DNA from 3 places in the Variovorax sp. YR750 genome. Region 1 is predicted to be linked to each of the others. Evidence: predicted binding sites of a transcription regulator. Region 1 holds the regulator's gene; each other region holds the start of a gene.
The links. Region 1 encodes LexA, which represses DNA repair genes until DNA is damaged. Its sites were predicted from a motif close to ACTGTATNNNNATACAGT; they were not measured.
Positions count from the first base shown of each region.

Region 2: the regulator LexA is predicted to act here: its motif matches at 1,594-1,611, upstream of recA (recombinase RecA).
Region 3: the regulator LexA is predicted to act here: its motif matches at 3,046-3,063, upstream of imuA (translesion DNA synthesis-associated protein ImuA).

Region 1 is NZ_FOBJ01000009.1:5,399-11,111, forward strand. It holds gene adk (adenylate kinase) at 1-422, shown strand, start outside; gene BMY35_RS18925 (asparaginase) at 468-1,433, opposite strand; gene lexA (transcriptional repressor LexA) at 1,507-2,190, shown strand; gene BMY35_RS18935 (hypothetical protein) at 2,336-2,713, shown strand; gene BMY35_RS18940 (D-2-hydroxyacid dehydrogenase family protein) at 2,815-3,822, shown strand; gene BMY35_RS18945 (MFS transporter) at 3,819-4,976, shown strand; gene BMY35_RS18950 (3-hydroxyacyl-CoA dehydrogenase) at 5,127-5,713, shown strand, end outside.
Region 2 is NZ_FOBJ01000002.1:342,086-347,798, reverse strand. It holds gene recX (recombination regulator RecX) at 1-393, opposite strand, end outside; gene recA (recombinase RecA) at 436-1,530, opposite strand; gene BMY35_RS05145 (MarR family winged helix-turn-helix transcriptional regulator) at 1,677-2,162, shown strand; gene BMY35_RS05140 (response regulator transcription factor) at 2,236-2,907, shown strand; gene BMY35_RS05135 (sensor histidine kinase) at 2,963-4,405, shown strand; gene BMY35_RS05130 (sporulation protein) at 4,434-4,634, opposite strand; gene BMY35_RS05125 (biotin--[acetyl-CoA-carboxylase] ligase) at 4,639-5,457, opposite strand; gene BMY35_RS05120 (SET domain-containing protein) at 5,460-5,713, opposite strand, start outside.
Region 3 is NZ_FOBJ01000007.1:107,833-113,545, forward strand. It holds gene BMY35_RS15925 (error-prone DNA polymerase) at 1-890, opposite strand, end outside; gene BMY35_RS15930 (Y-family DNA polymerase) at 883-2,247, opposite strand; gene imuA (translesion DNA synthesis-associated protein ImuA) at 2,216-3,031, opposite strand; gene BMY35_RS15940 (CmcJ/NvfI family oxidoreductase) at 3,216-4,052, shown strand; gene BMY35_RS15945 (2-hydroxychromene-2-carboxylate isomerase) at 4,049-4,657, shown strand; gene BMY35_RS15950 (LysR substrate-binding domain-containing protein) at 4,646-5,563, opposite strand; gene BMY35_RS15955 (aldo/keto reductase) at 5,655-5,713, shown strand, end outside.

The DNA of each region.
Region 1 (5,713 bases):
GCGGCTTCCTCTTCGACGGGTTCCCCCGCACCATTCCGCAGGCCGACGCCATGAAGGCGGCCGGCGTGAAGCTCGACTACGTGCTCGAGATCGACGTGCCCTTCGGCGACATCATCGAGCGCATGAGCGGCCGCCGCTCTCACCCGGCTTCGGGCCGCACCTACCACGTCAAGTTTAATCCGCCCAAGGTGGAAGGCAAGGACGACGTGACCGGCGAAGACCTGATCCAGCGCGAGGACGACAAGGAAGAAACCGTCCGCAAGCGGCTCGACGTGTATAGCCAGCAGACGCGTCCGCTGGTCGACTACTACTCCGCCTGGGCCAAGACCGATCCGGCCGCTGCACCGAAGTACCGCGCCATCAAGGGCGTGGGCACGGTCGACGAGATCACGCAGCGGGCACTTGCCGCGCTGAGCAGCTGACCTGACTCCCCTGAAACCGCCCCTTCGACAGGGGCGGTTTCGTTTTCACCCCAGCAGTTCCAGCATCAGGGCGATGCGCGCCTTGACCGGCGTCAGTGCGCCTGCATCGCGCAGCGGATCTCCGGTCTTCGGCAGGATGCGACCGCTGGAGCAACGCGTTGCCCTGATCACCGAGACACCAGCGTCCCGCGCCTTGAGTGCAGCCGCTTCCAGCGCATGGTGCAGGGTGCCGTTGCCAGTAGTGGCGAGCACCAGCCCACGCAGGGGCCCCGCGCCGCCATGCAGCAGGAGCGCATCGATCACCGCTCCGCTAACACCAGCGTGGCTCATGACGATCTCGACCTGGGGCCATTGCACCGCAGCCGCCCCCAGGATCTTCGCCGCCGGCACTGCCTGTCCTTGCGGCCAGGGACGGACGAGGTGCACTTCCCCTTCCTCGACATAGCCGACGGGCCCCGCATCGCCCGACGCGAAGGCGTCGAGCCGATAGGTGTGCACCTTCTGGATGTCTACCCCGCCATGGACGACACCGGCGCACACCACCGTCACGCCCTGAGCCCCCTGAGTCGTCGCGACGCCGATCGCATCGCGCACGTTCTGCGGTCCGTCGGGCGACAGGGCTGTGGCCGGACGCATCGCACAGGTGAGCACCACAGGTTTGGATGGCGCCAGCACCGAGTGAAGGAAGAACGCGGTCTCCTCGATGGTGTCGGTGCCATGGGTGATCACCACGCCGGCCACATCGGCCTGCGCCAGCCAGTGCACACAGCGTCGGGCCAGTTGCTGCCAGACGTCGAAGGACATGTCCTTGCTGTCGACCTGGGCCACCTGCTCGGCTTCGAGCGTCACGCCGTCGGGTGCCTCGATACCGCCCAGCAGGTCGGCCACACCCACCTGCGCGGCGGTGTAGCCGATGTTGTCGTCGCTGCTGGCGGCCCGCCCCGCGATGGTGCCGCCGGTGCCCAGAACCACCACGCGTCGGCGCAGTTCAGGCGAAGAGGAATTAACCATGGCTTGTCAACTTAAAAAAACTGGTTAAAAATACAGCCACTGGATATCCAGCCAGTACCGCAAGGAACCACATATGCAGTTCGCCGTGAAGCTTACAGCCCGCCAGCAGCAGATCCTGGACCTGATCCAGAGCGCCATCGCACGCACCGGTGCGCCGCCCACCCGCGCCGAGATCGCCAACGAACTCGGCTTCAAGTCAGCCAACGCCGCGGAAGAGCATCTGCAGGCGCTGGCTCGCAAGGGCGTCATCGAGCTCGTCAGCGGCACCTCGCGCGGCATCCGCCTCAAGGGCGACGCGCTGCGCTCGCTCAACGAAACGCGCCATCGCGAAGGCAACCAGTTCTCGCTCTCTCTGCCCGGCATGGCCCAGCTCGCACTGCCGCTCATCGGCCGCGTCGCAGCCGGTTCGCCCATCCTGGCGCAGGAGCACGTCGACCAGACCTACTACGTCGAGAACACGCTGTTCCAGCGGCAGCCCGACTACCTGCTCAAGGTGCGCGGCATGTCGATGCGCGACGCCGGCATCATGGACGGCGACCTGCTCGCGGTTCAGGCCACCAAGGAGGCGCGCAACGGCCAGATCGTGGTGGCGCGCCTGGGCGACGAAGTGACCGTCAAGCGCCTGAAGCGCAACAAGCAGGTCATCGAGCTGCACGCCGAGAACCCGGACTACCCGACCATCATCGTCCAGCCCGGAGAGCCGTTCGAAATCGAAGGCCTCGCAGTCGGCCTCATCCGGAACACCATGCTGATGTAGGCCCGGGCGGCCTGCCTTCCGCAGCACCACATCCCCATCCGGCCTCGACAGGTGGCGGGCGTATGGCGAAGAGTCGCCATCACCCTGTCGCGGCCGATTCAAGAAATCCTGCCTGTGTTCAACCTCATACTTTCTTGGAGTTCACATGGGAATCGCCCTCCTCGCCATCGCCGATATCTGGATGCCGCTGCAATCGCTGGCCAATCGCCTGATGCCGGCACGACGTGCTCATCGCCGGAATCACCTCGACGCCACCGAATCCGCGGCAGGATTGCGCTACGTGGCGGTGCGCCCCGCCTGCACCGCCCGCTCCGGCGGTGTCTCCTCCCCGGAAACGGCTGCCTCGCCGGCGCGCCCTCTGCGCGTGGTCCGGGTCGTTGACGGCAAGGGACAGCAGCGCAGTGCCAACCGCGTGGTGATCTCCGGCCGCATGGCCGACGTCTGCGCTGAGCTCGACCGCCTGGCCGCACTGGAAGCCGCAGAAACCATGGCCACGGCCCCGCGCTCCACACGCCTGCATTGAGCGCCTATTGGGTCCGGAACCGCCCTGCGAGCGGCTTCGGGGTGGGTATCCAAACGTTCGCAGGCGCGACATTCCAATGCTGCGAGGCACAATGGCACGCCATGAACATTGTGATCCTCGACGATTACCAGGACGCCGTGCGCAAGCTGCGCTGTGCCTCCAAGCTGGACGCATACGCGGCCAAGGTCTATACCAACACGGTGAAAGGCATTGGGCAGTTGTCGGTTCGCCTCAAGGACGCCGACGTGATCGTGCTGATCCGCGAGCGCACCCAGATCTCGCGCCAGCTGATCGAAAAGCTCCCGAAGCTCAAGCTCATTTCCCAGACCGGACGCGTTGCCGGGCACATCGACGTGGCGGCCTGCACCGAGCGCGGCGTGGCCGTGGCGGAGGGCTCCGGCTCTCCCCAGGCACCAGCCGAGCTCACATGGGCGCTCATCATGGCAGCCATGCGCCGGCTGCCGCAGTACATCAGCAATCTCAAGCACGGTGCCTGGCAGCAGTCGGGGCTCAAGTCGGCCTCGATGCCGCCCAACTTCGGCATCGGCTCCGTGCTCAAGGGCAAGACGCTTTGCATCTGGGGCTACGGCCGCATCGGCCAACTGGTCGCGCGCTACGGGCAGGCCTTCGGCATGCAGGTCGTGATCTGGGGCCGTGAAGCCAGTTGCGCCAAGGCGCGTTCCGATGGCTTCCAGGTTGCGCAGAACCGCCACGAGTTCTTCGCTGCGGCCGACGTGCTGTCGGTGCACCTGCGGCTCAACGAGGAAACCAACGGCCTCATCACGCTGGAAGACCTCTCGCGCATGAAGCCGACCGCCCTGTTCGTGAATACCTCGCGTGCCGAGTTGGTCGAAGCCGACGCCCTGCTCGCCGCCCTCAACCGTGGCCGCCCCGGGCTCGCCGCCGTCGACGTGTTCGAGAGCGAACCGCCGCTGCAAGGCCACGCGCTGCTGCGCCTCGAAAACTGCATCTGCACGCCGCACATCGGCTACGTCGAGCAGGAAAGCTACGAGAGCTATTTCGGCCAGGCCTTCGACAACGTCGTGAGCTACATCAACGGCAACCCCACGAACATCGTGAATCCCGGCGCGCTGCAGGTCCGTCGGTGAGCCAGCCGGCGTCCCGGGGTGCGCTCTGGGCGCTGCTCGTCGGCAACTTCGTGATCGGCACGGGCGTGATGGTCGTGCCCGGCACGCTCAACGAGATCAGCGCCTCGCTCTCGGTCACGGCCGCCACCGCAGGACAGCTCATCACAGCCGCCGCGGCGGTGATGTGCATAGGCGCCCCGCTGCTGGCCGCCGCTGTCGCGGGCTGGGACCGCCGGCAGCTCCTCGCCCTCTCCCTGCTCTGGTACGCCGCCGGGCACGTCCTCTGCGCACTGATGCCGAGCTTCGGCACCCTGCTGCCGGTTCGCATGCTCACGGTGATTGCGCCTGCCATCTTCACGCCCCAGGCCGCGGCCTGCGCCGGCCTGCTGGTGCCGCCCGAGCATCGCGGGCGCGCCGTCACCTTCGTTTTCCTTGGCTGGTCGATGGCCTCGGTGCTTGGCCTGCCCATCGGCGCGCTGATCGGCGGGCATCTGGGCTGGCGCATGGCTTTCGCCGCCATCGCGGCTCTCAGTGTCGCGAGCGCGACAGCGATCTGGCTCACCTTGCCGAACGGTATCCGCCCCGCTGCACTGACGGCCGCCGCATGGTCGCGCGTGCTGCGCAGCCCGGTGCTGATGGGCATCGTGTCGGTCACGGCGCTGCAGGGCGCCGGCCAGTTCGTGCTGTTCAGCTATTTCGGTCCGATCCTCAAGCAGAGCTTCGGTGCGGACGCCACCACGCTGAGCGTGATGTGGGCGCTGTTCGGCGTTTTCGGCCTGATCGGCAACATGGTTGTCAGCCGGTACATCGACCGCGTGGGCGCCGGCCGCATGGTGCTTGTCACGACGGTGCTGATCGCCGCGAGCCTGCTGCTGTGGCCATGGGCCTCCACGCTCGCCTGGCTGGCCGTGGTGCTCGTTCCCTGGGGCCTGGGTTGCTTCTCCACCAATTCGGCGCAGCAGGCCCGGCTGGTGGGCCTGGCGCCTGCGCTCGCGCCGGGCTCGGTAGCGCTCAACAGTTCCGGCATCTATACCGGCCAGGCGGTGGGTGCGGCGCTCGGCGGCTGGCTGCTCGCCAACGACGCCGCGGCCTGGATGAGCTGGGTCGGCCTGGCACTGGTGCTGATCGCCATTTCGCTGAGCGTGGCCATCGACCGCAGCCGCCGCGCGCCCTGAAAGCGCGCCCCCGCGTAAAACCCGTCACGCCTCACCCGCGCGGGACTGCAAAATCGGAGCCTTCGACCGCAACACCTGCATGCATGGCACCTGCGGCGACGCCTGCGTGGCAGGCCCGGATACCACCCAACCAGTGAAAATCTCCAGCAAATGACAGTGAACTACTCCCGAATCGGCGTCGTCGGCGCCGGCGCCATGGGGCGCGGCATCGCGCAGATCGCCGTGCAGGCAGGCAGCGAGGTGCTGCTGCTCGACAGCTTCGCGGGTGCCGCCGAGCGCGGCCGCGAAGCCCTCGCCGCCCAATGGAACAAGCTGAGCGAGAAGAACAAGATCGACGCCACCACGCGCGATGCGTACATCGCCCGCGTGAAGGCGGTCGATTCGATCCAGGCGCTGGCCGGCTGCGACCTGGTGATCGAGGCCATCGTCGAAGACCTGGAAGTCAAGCGGAAGCTGTTCCGCGAGCTCGAAGGCGTCGTGGCCGAGACCGCCACGCTGGTCACCAACACCTCTTCCCTCTCGGTGACGGCCATCGCCGCAGGGCTGAAGCACCCCGGGCGCATCGCCGGCTTCCACTTCTTCAACCCGGTGCCGCTGATGAAGGTGGTCGAAGTTGTCGCGGGCTTCAAGACCGCCCCCGAGGTCTGCAAGCAACTGGCAGGCTATGCCACGCAGATGGGCCACAGCGCCGTGCAGGCGCAGGACACGCCCGGCTTCATCGTCAACCACGCGGGCCG
Region 2 (5,713 bases), on a different contig from region 1:
CGCCATCAGGAATCGCATCTGCTTCGCCCGCTCCTTCGCATCGGCGGGCGGTCCGGCGAAGCGCTGGCGCCACAGGGCCGTGGCACGCTCGACTTCGGTTTCCTGCAGGCTGGCCACGGCTTCGGCGATGGCCTCGGGCGCGATGCCTTTGGCCTGCAACTCCTGCCTGACCCGCAGCGCTCCCGAGCGGGCCGCGCGCTGGTTGAGCACCGAGGCCACCACGCGCGGCTCGCTGATGAAGTCCTTGGCCGCCAGCTCGTCGAGCGCCTTCGCCAGCGTGCCGGGCTCTTCCTCGTGCCTGGCCAGCTTGCGCTCCAGCTCCGCGCGCGAATGCTCGCGCTGGCTCAGCAGGCGCAGCGCGCGGCCTTTGAGGGATGGGGCGTCGAATGCCATGCGGGGGTCGCTCGCGCGGCCCCCGTGGAGCCGCGCCTGTGCTTACTCGCCCTTGTCGGCCTTGGCCGCCTTCTGCGGCTTCTCGGGCGTGTCGTCGGCATCGGCGGCCAGCAGCGGCACGCCCAGCGACTCGCGCACCTTGTTCTCGATCTCGCGCGACAGCGTGGGGTTCTCGCGCAGGAACTCGCGGGCGTTGTCGCGGCCCTGGCCGATCTTCTCGCCGTTGTAGGCGTACCAGGCGCCCGACTTGTCGATGATCTTGGCGTTCACGCCCATGTCGATGATCTCGCCCTCGCGGCTGATGCCCTCGCCGAACAGGATGTCGAACTCGGCCGTCTTGAACGGAGGCGACACCTTGTTCTTCACCACCTTCACCTTGGTCTCGTTGCCGATGGCCTCGTCGCCCTTCTTGATGGTGCCGATGCGGCGGATGTCCAGGCGCACCGAGGCGTAGAACTTCAGCGCGTTGCCGCCGGTGGTGGTTTCGGGCGAGCCGAACATCACGCCGATCTTCATGCGGATCTGGTTGATGAAGATGACCATGCAGTTGGTCTTCTTGATCGTGGCGGTCAGCTTGCGCAGCGCCTGGCTCATCAGGCGGGCCTGCAGGCCGGGCAGCGAGTCGCCCATTTCGCCTTCGATTTCGGCCTTGGGCGTGAGCGCGGCGACCGAGTCGACCACGATCAGGTCGACGGCGCCGGAGCGCACCAGCGAATCGACGATCTCGAGGGCCTGCTCACCGGTGTCGGGCTGGCTGATCAGCAGGTCCGACAGGTTCACGCCGAGCTTCTGGGCGTACTGCACGTCGAGGGCGTGTTCGGCGTCGACGAAGGCGCAGGTGCCGGCCTGCTTCTGCATGGCGGCGATGACCTGCAGCGTGAGCGTGGTCTTGCCCGACGATTCAGGGCCGTAGATCTCGACCACCCGGCCGCGCGGCAGGCCGCCAACGCCCAGGGCGATGTCCAGGCCCAGCGAGCCGGTGGAGACCACCTGGATGTCCTCCAGCACCTCGCCCTCGCCGAGCCGCATGATGGTGCCCTTGCCGAACTGCTTTTCGATCTGGGCCAGCGCGGCCTGCAGGGCCTTGGCCTTTTCGCTGTTGGCACCGATGCTCGAACCCTTGACGACTGCGTCCATGTGGAAATCTCCTTGAAAATCAATGACTTGTGTGTGACACCATCCATCTGCGTTTAACTACAGGCTGGATGCTTGAACAGTAGTGTAGGGGCTGATGCTTCGGCGTAAACCTGTTTTTTGGTCAGTTTGCTTTACTATTTCAGGCCATGGTCGACGCCGCCTTTCCCACTGATCACGACGCCTGGCGCCAGACCCACCTGGGTCGCCTGCTGGGCCACGCCATGCGCCGTTTCGACGAGCGTGTGCTGGAGCTGATGGCGCACGACGTCGACGTGCCGCTGGCCCTGTCGAACCTCGCCGCCCGCGCGCAGGTGAGCGCGGCGCACATCCACATCACGCGGCACCTGTCGCGCGAGGGCTCGCGCCTCACGGAGCTGGCCGAGCGCGCCGGCATGACCAAGCAGGCGATGGGCGCGCTGGTCGACCAGTGCGAGGCCTGGGGGCTGGTCACCCGCGGGCCCGATCCGCTCGACGCGCGGGCGCGGCGCGTGCTCTTCACCGCCGACGGGCTGGCCTGGCTCGATGCCTTCCGCGGCGCGGTGACGCAGGCCGAACAGGAGTTCAGGAGCAGCGTGGGCGACGAGATCGCCACCGTGGTAACCATCGGACTCGAAGCCTATACGGCGGGCTAGACTCCGGCGCAGAGACAAATGTGAACGGCGCCGGCCCGGCGCCCCGACACCCGAAACAGGCCGGAGGTGAAGCATGCGGATTCTGATTGCCGAAGACGACCAGGTGCTTGCCGATGCCCTGCTGCGCAGCCTGCGCACCTCGGGCGCGGCGGTCGACCACGTGGCGAACGGCTCGCAGGCCGACACCGCGCTCATGACCCACGACGAGTTCGACCTGCTGATCCTCGACCTCGGGCTGCCCAGCCTGCACGGCATCGAGATCCTGAAGCGCCTGCGTGCACGCGGCTCGCAGCTGCCGGTGCTGGTGCTGACCGCGGCCGACAGCGTGGAGGAGCGCGTCAAGGGCCTGGACCACGGCGCCGACGACTACATGGCCAAGCCCTTCAGCCTGCAGGAACTGGAAGCGCGCGTGCGCGCCCTCACGCGGCGCGGCATGGGCGCCACCAGCAACACCATCCGCCACGGCCCGCTGGTGTACGACCAGGCCGGCCGCGTGGCCACCATCGACGGCAAGATGGTCGAGCTGTCGGCGCGCGAACTCGGCCTGCTCGAGGTGCTGCTGCAGCGCGCCGGCCGGCTGGTGAGCAAGGACCAGCTCGTCGACCGGCTGTGCGAGTGGGGCGAGGAGGTGAGCCTCAACGCCATCGAGGTCTACATCCACCGCCTGCGCAAGAAGATCGAGAAGGGCCCGGTGCGCATCGCGACGGTGCGCGGGCTGGGCTACTGCCTCGAAAAGATCCAGTGACGACGACGCGGCAGCCGCCACGCGCGAGCGGCGGCACGCCGGGGGATCCGGCGCGATGAAATTGTTCCAGCGCGCGCAGCGCTCCCTTTTCGGCGAGATCCTCGACTGGATGCTCACGCCGCTGCTGCTGCTGGTGCCGGTGAGCATCGGCGTCACCTGGCTGGTGGCGCAGGGCATCGCCAACGCGCCCTTCGACCGCGCGCTCGAGCACAACGTGAAGGCGCTGGCCGAACTGGTGACGATGAAGGAAGGGCACGCGCAGTTCGTGCTCTCGCAGTCGGCGCGCGAGATCCTGCGGGCCGACGAGAGCGGCCACGTGTACTACCAGCTGCTCGACGGCTACGACAACCTGCTCAGCGGCGAGCGCGACATTCCGCAGCCCGGCCTCGACGAGCCGCTGCCGCCCGGCCAGGTGTTCCTGCACAACAGCGACGTGCACGGCCAGCCGGTGCGCGTGGCCTCGATGTGGATCGCCAGCGGCACCGACGACGTGCCGCCCACGCTGCTGCAGCTGGCCGAGACGCGCGAGAAGCAGTCGGTGCTGGCGGCCGAGATCATCAAGGGCGTGCTGCTGCCGCAGTTCGCCATACTGCCGCTGGCAGTGCTGCTGATCTGGCTGGCGCTGGTGCGTGGCATCAAGCCGCTGTCGGTGGTGGAGGCGCGCATCCGCGAGCGCCGACCGGGCGACCTGAGCCCGCTGGACGAATCCTCGGTGCCGCTGGAAGTGGTGCCGCTGGTGTCGTCGGTGAATGAACTGCTGGACAAGCTCAACGATTCGATCGGCACGCAGAAGCGCTTCCTGGCCGACGCGGCGCACCAGCTGAAGACGCCGCTGGCGGGCCTGCGCATGCAGGCCGACCTGGCGCAGCGCGAGGGCGCCAACGCCGACGAGCTGAAGCAGTCGCTCAAGCAGATCGGCCGCGCGAGCAAGCGCGCCACGCACACGGTGAACCAGCTGCTGTCGCTGGCGCGCGCCGAGGGCAACAGCGCCAACGCGCACCACCAGCCCTGCGACCTGGCGAAGCTGACCATCGAGGTGGTGCGCGAGGCTGTGCCGCGCGCGATCGAGAAGCGCATCGACCTGGGCTACGACGGCGTCGAGCCTGGCGCGCCGGGCGTGGTGTTCGACGGCAACGCGACGCTGCTGAAGGAACTGGTGCGCAACCTGGTCGACAACGCGATCAACTACACGCTCTCGACGCCCGAGCGTCCCGGCCTGATCACCGTGCGCGTGCTCGCCGACCCCTTCGGCCACGTGCTGCTGCTGCAGGTGGAGGACAACGGCCCCGGCATCGCCGAAGCCGATCGCGAGCTGGTGTTCGAGCCCTTCTACCGCGTGCTCGGCAACGAGGCCGACGGCTCGGGGCTGGGGCTGCCGATCGTGCTGGAGATCGCGAACCAGCATCGCGCGCAGGTGAAGCTGGAGGACGCGCATCCGGGCCGGCATCCGCCGGGGGCGCTGTTCACGGTGCGCTTCGAGAACGAGCCGCCCCCCTGAGCAGCCCCGCAGAAGGGCTCGTCGGTCGTCAGGGCGCCGGCGCGGCGGGCTTCGCCGCTTCCTTGCGGATCTGCAGCAATTCGGGATGGATCTGGCGCGCCATGCGCTGCGGCTCGCGCTCGCTGAGGCCGGCCGGCGCCAGGCCGAAGCCGGCGAGATCGCCGCGCGTCCAGAGGAAGTAGCCGGCGTTGGCCAGCAGCAGGAATACGAGGAGCAGGCGCAGCTTCATATGCTCAGAAAGCCATGCCGCGAGGGCGCACGCTCACTTCGTCGCTCGAGATCAGCTGCAGGCCGGCGTCGGTGCGCACCTGAAGCTCGCCGCCCCAGGTCACGCCTTCGCACAGGCCGGCGGTGCCGTCGCTGAGCGTCACCTCGCGCCCGCGCAGCACGTCGCGCGCGGCGAAGCGCTCGGCGAAGGGCGCGAAGCCGCGGGTCTCGAAGTCGAGCACCGTGCGCACCAGCGGCAAGACCAGCTCGCCCAGCACCTCGGGCGCACTGACGCCTGGACGCCACTGATGCACCCAGGCCGGCGGCGTGCGCATGCCGTCGGCCTCGCGCGCGCCGATGTTCACGCCGATGCCGATCACGAGGTAGCGCGAGGCATCGGGCCGGCCATTGGCCGGCAGCGCGGTCTCCACGAGGATGCCGACCAGCTTGCGATCGTTGACCCACACGTCGTTGGGCCACTTGAGGCCGACCTTCTGCGCGCCGGAAGGATCGAGGCTTTCGGCGACGCTGACGCCCACGGCCAGCGAGAGCCCCGACCAGTCGGCCGGCGCCAGCGGCAGGCCCAGCGAGAACATGAGCGAGGCCGACGCCTCCTGCCGCGCGTCGCCGCTCTGCCAGGGCCGCCCCAGACGGCCACGCCCGGCCGTCTGGCGCTCGGTCACGAGCAAAACGGGCTCGACGCGACCTGCGCGCGCCCGGCGCATCAGCTCAGTGTTGGTGGAGTCGATCTCGGCCACGGCCTCGACGGCGAAGCCGGGCAGCAGCGGCGTGATCGCCGCGGCGATCCGGTCCTGGAACCAGTCGGCCGTGCTGCTGTTGTCCATGGTCAGTCCTTCGCGGACTTGTCCTTCTTCGCGGATTTCTTCTCCGCTTTTTTCTCGGCCTTCTTCTCGGCTTTCTTTTCCGCCTTCCTGGCCTCTTTCTTCTCGGCCTTCTTCTTTTCGGCTTTCTTCTTCGCCTTCTTCTTTTTCTTCTTCTCTTCGTCCTCGTCCTTGGGCGTCAGCAACGTGCCGCGGCACTGCTCCGAGCCGCACCAGCAGGGAAATTCGGAAAGAAGCTTCGGCGTGTACGGCTCGTCGA
Region 3 (5,713 bases), on a different contig from region 1:
TTCTTCAGCATCCGCGGCAGATAGAGCTCGGCCAGCCGCATGCGCGGGCGCAGGTGCCGTTCGGCGTTCGACTGCAATGCAAAGCCGCACTCGGCCACGGTCCGGCCCTCGCGCACGGCCGTCAGCACGTCGTGCAGCGGCTTGCACGAACGCGCATGCATGTGCACGTCGCCGGCCGCCACCAGCGGCACGCCCGCATCCTCGCCCGCCTGCATCAGCGTAACGAGCCAGAGATCGTCGTCGAGTTCGTTGAACAGCTCCACCGCCAGCCAGAGGTTCTCGCCGTACAGCGCCTTGGCGGCCATCAGGTCTTCGTGCAGCGTTGCCGTGTCCATCGCGCCGCCGGGGTCGCGGTCCGGCACGAAGAGAATCTGGCAACGCTGCAGCGAGGCCACGTCGCTCTCTTCCCAGCTCACGCGATATTCGCCCTTGGGCAGCTCGGTGTTGCGCGCGGCGGTGATGAACTCGCAGAGGTTGCCCCAGCCCTCGGTGTCGTTCGCGATCACCACGAGCCTGAAGCGCTCGAACTGGAACTCGCTGCCGAACAGCAGGCGGAAGGCGGGGTTGCGCGGGATCTTCGGTTCGTCGGGGTGTTCTCGCTCGTACTCGTCGAGCTTGTGTTCCATGCCGCGCAGGCACACATGTGCCCGCACGATGCCGGCCACCGAGCACTCGTCGGTGATGGCCAGCGCCTTGTAGCCGAGCTGGTAGGCCCGGTCCACGATGTCCTCGGGCGTCGAGGCACCACGCTGGAAGCTGAAGTTCGTGAGGCAGTGCAGCTCGGCGTAGTCCGGCAGCACCGAAGCCGGCCGCGCCCGCAGCGGCACCGGCAGCGCATGCACCTTGGCGGGCTGTCGCCTGCTTTCCTGCTTGCCGCTCAGCTCAGGCATAGAACCCCTGCAGGTACCAGCGCACCTCACCGGAAGAAAAGCGCGCGGCGGGCCGCTCGCGGAAGATCCACACCAGCCCGGCCTCGGGGCTTTCCGCGACGTAGTAGTCGCGCATCGCGGGCTGGCCGCCCTCTTCCTTGTCGCCCCACCAGCCGGTCTCCACACGCTGCGGGCCGATCAGCCTGCTCAGCGGGCCGCGGTAGCAGGGGCGTTCGCCGTCCATTTCGAGCAGCAGCGGCTCGGGCAGCAGCCATGGCGGATAGACGGCGTCGGGCTGCGAAGCCGCTGCAGCATCCTTCCGGCTCTTGTCCGCGACCGGCTTCTCCTTCTGCAGCGCAGGCCGCCATGCCTGCTTGCGCTCGGGCCGGTGATCGGCCTGCGCCGACGGCACCACCACCTGCTGCGGCCCGAGGCGCACGCTGAGCCGCTCGACCATCTCGTGCAGCCTGTCGCCCTTGCGGTTGTCCTCCGGCAGGAAGCTGGTGCTGGCGCCGGCCCACGGATCGGTTTCGAGCGTGCGCAGGCTGAGCCAGCTCGCCGGCGCGGCCAGCGTGGCGAGGGCCAGCTTCTCGGAGAGCAGACGGCGCAGGTGCGCCATGTCCTGCGTGGGCTCGGCCGTGCGCACGGTGAGCTGTTCATGCGGTGGCAGATTCACGCCGTTGAGGCGCCTGAGGTCGAGCGTCCATTGCAGCTCCAGCGCGCGCGCACCGCGCTGACGGGCGCGCAGCCAGAACTGCAGCGAGGTCAGCAGCCGGTTGGCCGACCACATGAGTTCGGGCGCAGTCTCGGCCAATGCGGGCAGCTCCAGCTTCTGCTCGAACACGTCGGGCAGCGTGAGCCATGAATGGCTTTCGGGGCGCAGGCCCCATGCGATGTCGAGCGCCTCGCGCAGGCCAGTGCCGAAGCGCCGCGTGAGGCCGCCGCGCGGCAGCGCCGCAACCTCGCCCCAGGTACGGCAACCCAGGCGCGCGAGCAGGTCGAGATGCTCATGCGCGGCGCTCAGCGTGTCGAGCGGCAGGCCGGCGGGCACGTCCTGCGGCCGCTTCTCTTCGCGCGCGAACAGGCGCAGCCGCGCCAGCGCGATCAGGCTGGTGGCGCCCTGCGTGCCCAGCATGCGCGCGTCGGGCACGGGGTTGTCGGCCAGCAGCAGGCGCATGAGCTGCATGCGCCCGCCCCACAGGCGCTCGCAGGCGGAGACTTCGAGCATCAGCGCTTCATCGAGCCAGGCGACGTGGGGCGTGTACTTCAGCGCCCACCAGCCCAGGGCTTCGGGCGTGGGCATCGCCGGGGCATCGGGAGCGTGGGGGGCGTCGGGCGTGCCGGCTTCAGGCAACCACCGCAAGGCGATCCAGTGCATCCGGGCCTCCTTTCCATGCGTCGATGCGCACCACCGTGGCAGACGTTGCCGATGTCGCTGTCACACCGGCTGGCACCGAACCCTGCTGCTGCAGGCGCAGCTTTCGCCGCAGCCGGGCAGCGGCCAGCAGCGCGGTCATGCGCTCGTTGCGCGCCGGCAGCATCACCGGCGCAGCCAGCGGCGGGCCGCGGCGCTTGAGGATGTCCAGCTCGATCTGCGACGCGTCGGCCCCGCTCCGATCAGCACGGATGCGCAGCCGCGCGGGCGATGCAGACAACGCCACCGACTCGGGCCTGCACACGAAGAGCAGCACCTCGTGCTGCGCGGCCGCCAGCTGCAGCCGCCGCAACTCGCCCACCCGCGCCTGCGGCAGCCAGGCCACGACGGCGGCGATGTCCGCGCAGCGCAGCGCCTGCTCGCAGGCCCACAGCCGCGCGGCTGGGGCCTCGCTCCTGACGCACATCAGCGCCTCCACCGGCAGCCCCTGCGCGGCCAGCGACGCGCCGCAGGGCTCGTAGGGCGCGCCGATCAGCACCACCGGTCCGCCCCGCGTGGCCACCGCCTGCGCCAGCGCCGGCAGCAGCAGCCGCCAGACATGGGCCTCGGGCGCAGGCAACAGCAGTTCCGTCATCGCGCCGACCGGCCAGCCGCCGCCCGGCAGCTCGGCGTCGAGCGCGGCGTGGCCGGTGGCGAGCACCTGCGCGTCGGCCAGGCCGAGTTCGTCGGCATGCCAGACGCCGCGGCCTGCGGCAGCGGAAAAGGAATCGAGGAAAGGAAGGCCCATGGCGATGACTGTTAACTGTATTTTCATACAGTATTTCGCAGCCTACAACAGGAAAACCGGTTTCCCTGTTTTTCTTCTTTACCGCCGTCTTTCACATTCCTCATGCTCATGTGAAGGCGCCAACAAGTCGTTTGAGCCCGAGGCGCCGCTTCGCTCCAATGGACCCGTCCAAAGGAGCCATCGCATGACCACCCAGAGCACCGTCACCGCAGGCCTGAACTACCTCCAGCCCTCCGCCCTGCGCCCCTTCAGCTACACCTTCCAGCCGCCGCCCGACACGCCATGGGAAAGCGGCAGCTACGAGCTGCGCCCCATGCCGATCGCCGACGCGCGCGCCGCCGCCACACCGCCCGACATCGAGCGCGAAGGCTTCGTGCTGCGCGACGCGCCCACGGCCGTGCGCGACTTCCTCGACGACGCGGAAGTCACCGCCATCTACCACCGCGAGGTGGCCGAACTGGCGCTGGCCGTCACCGGCGGCGCACGCGCCTACGTGTTCGACCACCTGGTGCGCCGGCGCGAGGCCGACCGCGTCGCCCTGAGCTTCGGCCGCCGCGCGACCGACGGCCGGGCCGCCGCCAACGGCCGCATCCACAACGACTACACCGAGGAATCCGGCCGCCGCAGGCTGTCCATGGTGCTGACGGACCCCGACGAGGCCGCGGCCGTACGGCGCTACTGCATCGTCAACGTCTGGCGTTCCATCAAAGGGCCGGTGCTCGACACGCCGCTGGCCGTGTGCGACGCACGTTCGGTGATGGCGAAGGACCTGGTCAGCGCCGAGGTGCGCTATCCGCGCCGCACCGGCGAGATCTACCTCGCGACGCATTCGCCCTCGCACCGCTGGTCGTACTTTTCCGCGATGGACCGGCACGAGGCGCTGGTGTTCAAGCAGTACGACTCGCAGCTCGGCGGCGTCTCGCGCTACACGCCGCACGCGGCCTTCGACCACCCCGACACGCCCGCCGACGCGCCGCTGCGCGAGAGCATCGAGGCCCGCTGCCTGGTGGTGTTCGAATGAGCGCCGCAATCGAGTTCTGGTTCGACTTCGGCAGCAACTACAGCTACCTGAGCACCATGCGCATCGAGGCCGAAGCCGCCGCGCACGGCATCGGCATCCGCTGGCGGCCGTTCCTGCTGGGGCCGATCTTCCGTTCCTTCGGCTGGGAGTCGTCGCCCTTCGTGCTGCAGAAGGAAAAAGGCGACTACACGTGGAAGGACATGGCCCGCCAGTGCCGCAAGTACGGCCTGCCGTGGCAACGGCCGACGAACTTTCCGCGCCCGGCCGTGCTGCCGCTGCGCATAGCGCTGGCAGGCACCACGCAGCCGTGGATGGGCGAGTTCTGCCGCCGCACGATGTCGATGAACTTCGCAGAGGACCGCGACATCGATTCGCCGCAGGCCATGCACGAGCTGCTGACCTCGCTCGGCCTGCCGGCGCACCGCGTCATCGAGGAGGCACTGTCGGACTCCAACAAGCTGCGACTGCGCCGGCAGACCGAGACGGCGGTCGAGAAAGGCATCTTCGGCGCGCCCACCTTCTTCGTGGGCGACGAGATGTTCTGGGGCAACGACCGGCTCGACGAGGCGATCGCGTTCTGCAAGGCGGAAGCTTCAGCGGACTGACGACGAGCCCCGCGCCTCGTCCACCAGCCAACCGGCGACGTGGCGCACGTCCTCGCGCGGCGACTCCTCGGCCTGGATCAGCCAGTAGGCGTGGGCCGAGGGCTGCTCCGGCACCGGCGCCGCGATGCGCACCAGCCGGTCGTCGTCGAGCAGCGGCTGGATCAGCTCCAGCCGCCCCAGCGCCACGCCCTGCCCGGCCAGCGCGGCCTGGATCAGCTGGTCGTACTGGTTGAAGTGCAGCACCGCCTGCGGCTTCGCGTCGGCCCAGCCCACCGCCGCGAGCCAGTCCTTCCACTGCAGCCACGGGTGCTGCGGATCGTCGAAGGCCAGCAGGCACAGGGTGGACAGCGCACCGGGCGCGTCGAGCGAGCGCAATCCGAGCGAGGGATGCGCCACCGGCGCCACCGTTTCCCCGAAGAGCCGCACCGCGCCGGCCGGCGCGAGTTCGGGCGTGGTGTAGCGGATGGCCAGGTCGATGCCGTCGTTGCGCAGGTCGGCCAGCCGGTTGTTGGAGGACACGCGCACGTCCACGCCCGGATGCAGCTTCTGCACATTGCCCAGCCGCGGCAGCAGCCACAGCCCCGTCATGCCGATGCTCGCGCTCAGGGTCACGGGGCGCTGCTCGCCGGACTGGCTGATGCCGCCCATCACGTCCTGCAACTGCTGCACCGCGCCGTCAGCGCTGCGGAACAACCGCTCGCCCTCGGGCGTGAACGAGATCGAGCGATGGCCGCGCACCAGCAGCGCCACGCCGAGCTGCGCCTCCAGCGCATGGATCTGCTTGCTGACCGCCGACTGCGTGAGGCACAGGTCCTGCGCCGCGAGCGAGATGCTCATGCGCCGGCCCACCGCGACGAAGCCCCGCACCAGGTCCAGCGAGGGCATGCGAAGCAGGGAGAGTGGCATTCCCATGATGAATATGAGGCAGCGAAAAGGCGGATTGGAGCACAGGCCCGGGCATCGCTCCCGGCCGCCTCCCGCCGGATACTGGTTGCCGATGCCGCCTCCGAAGGATTTCCCCGCCCTCACCCGCGCCGAGCTGCTGCGCCTGGGCGT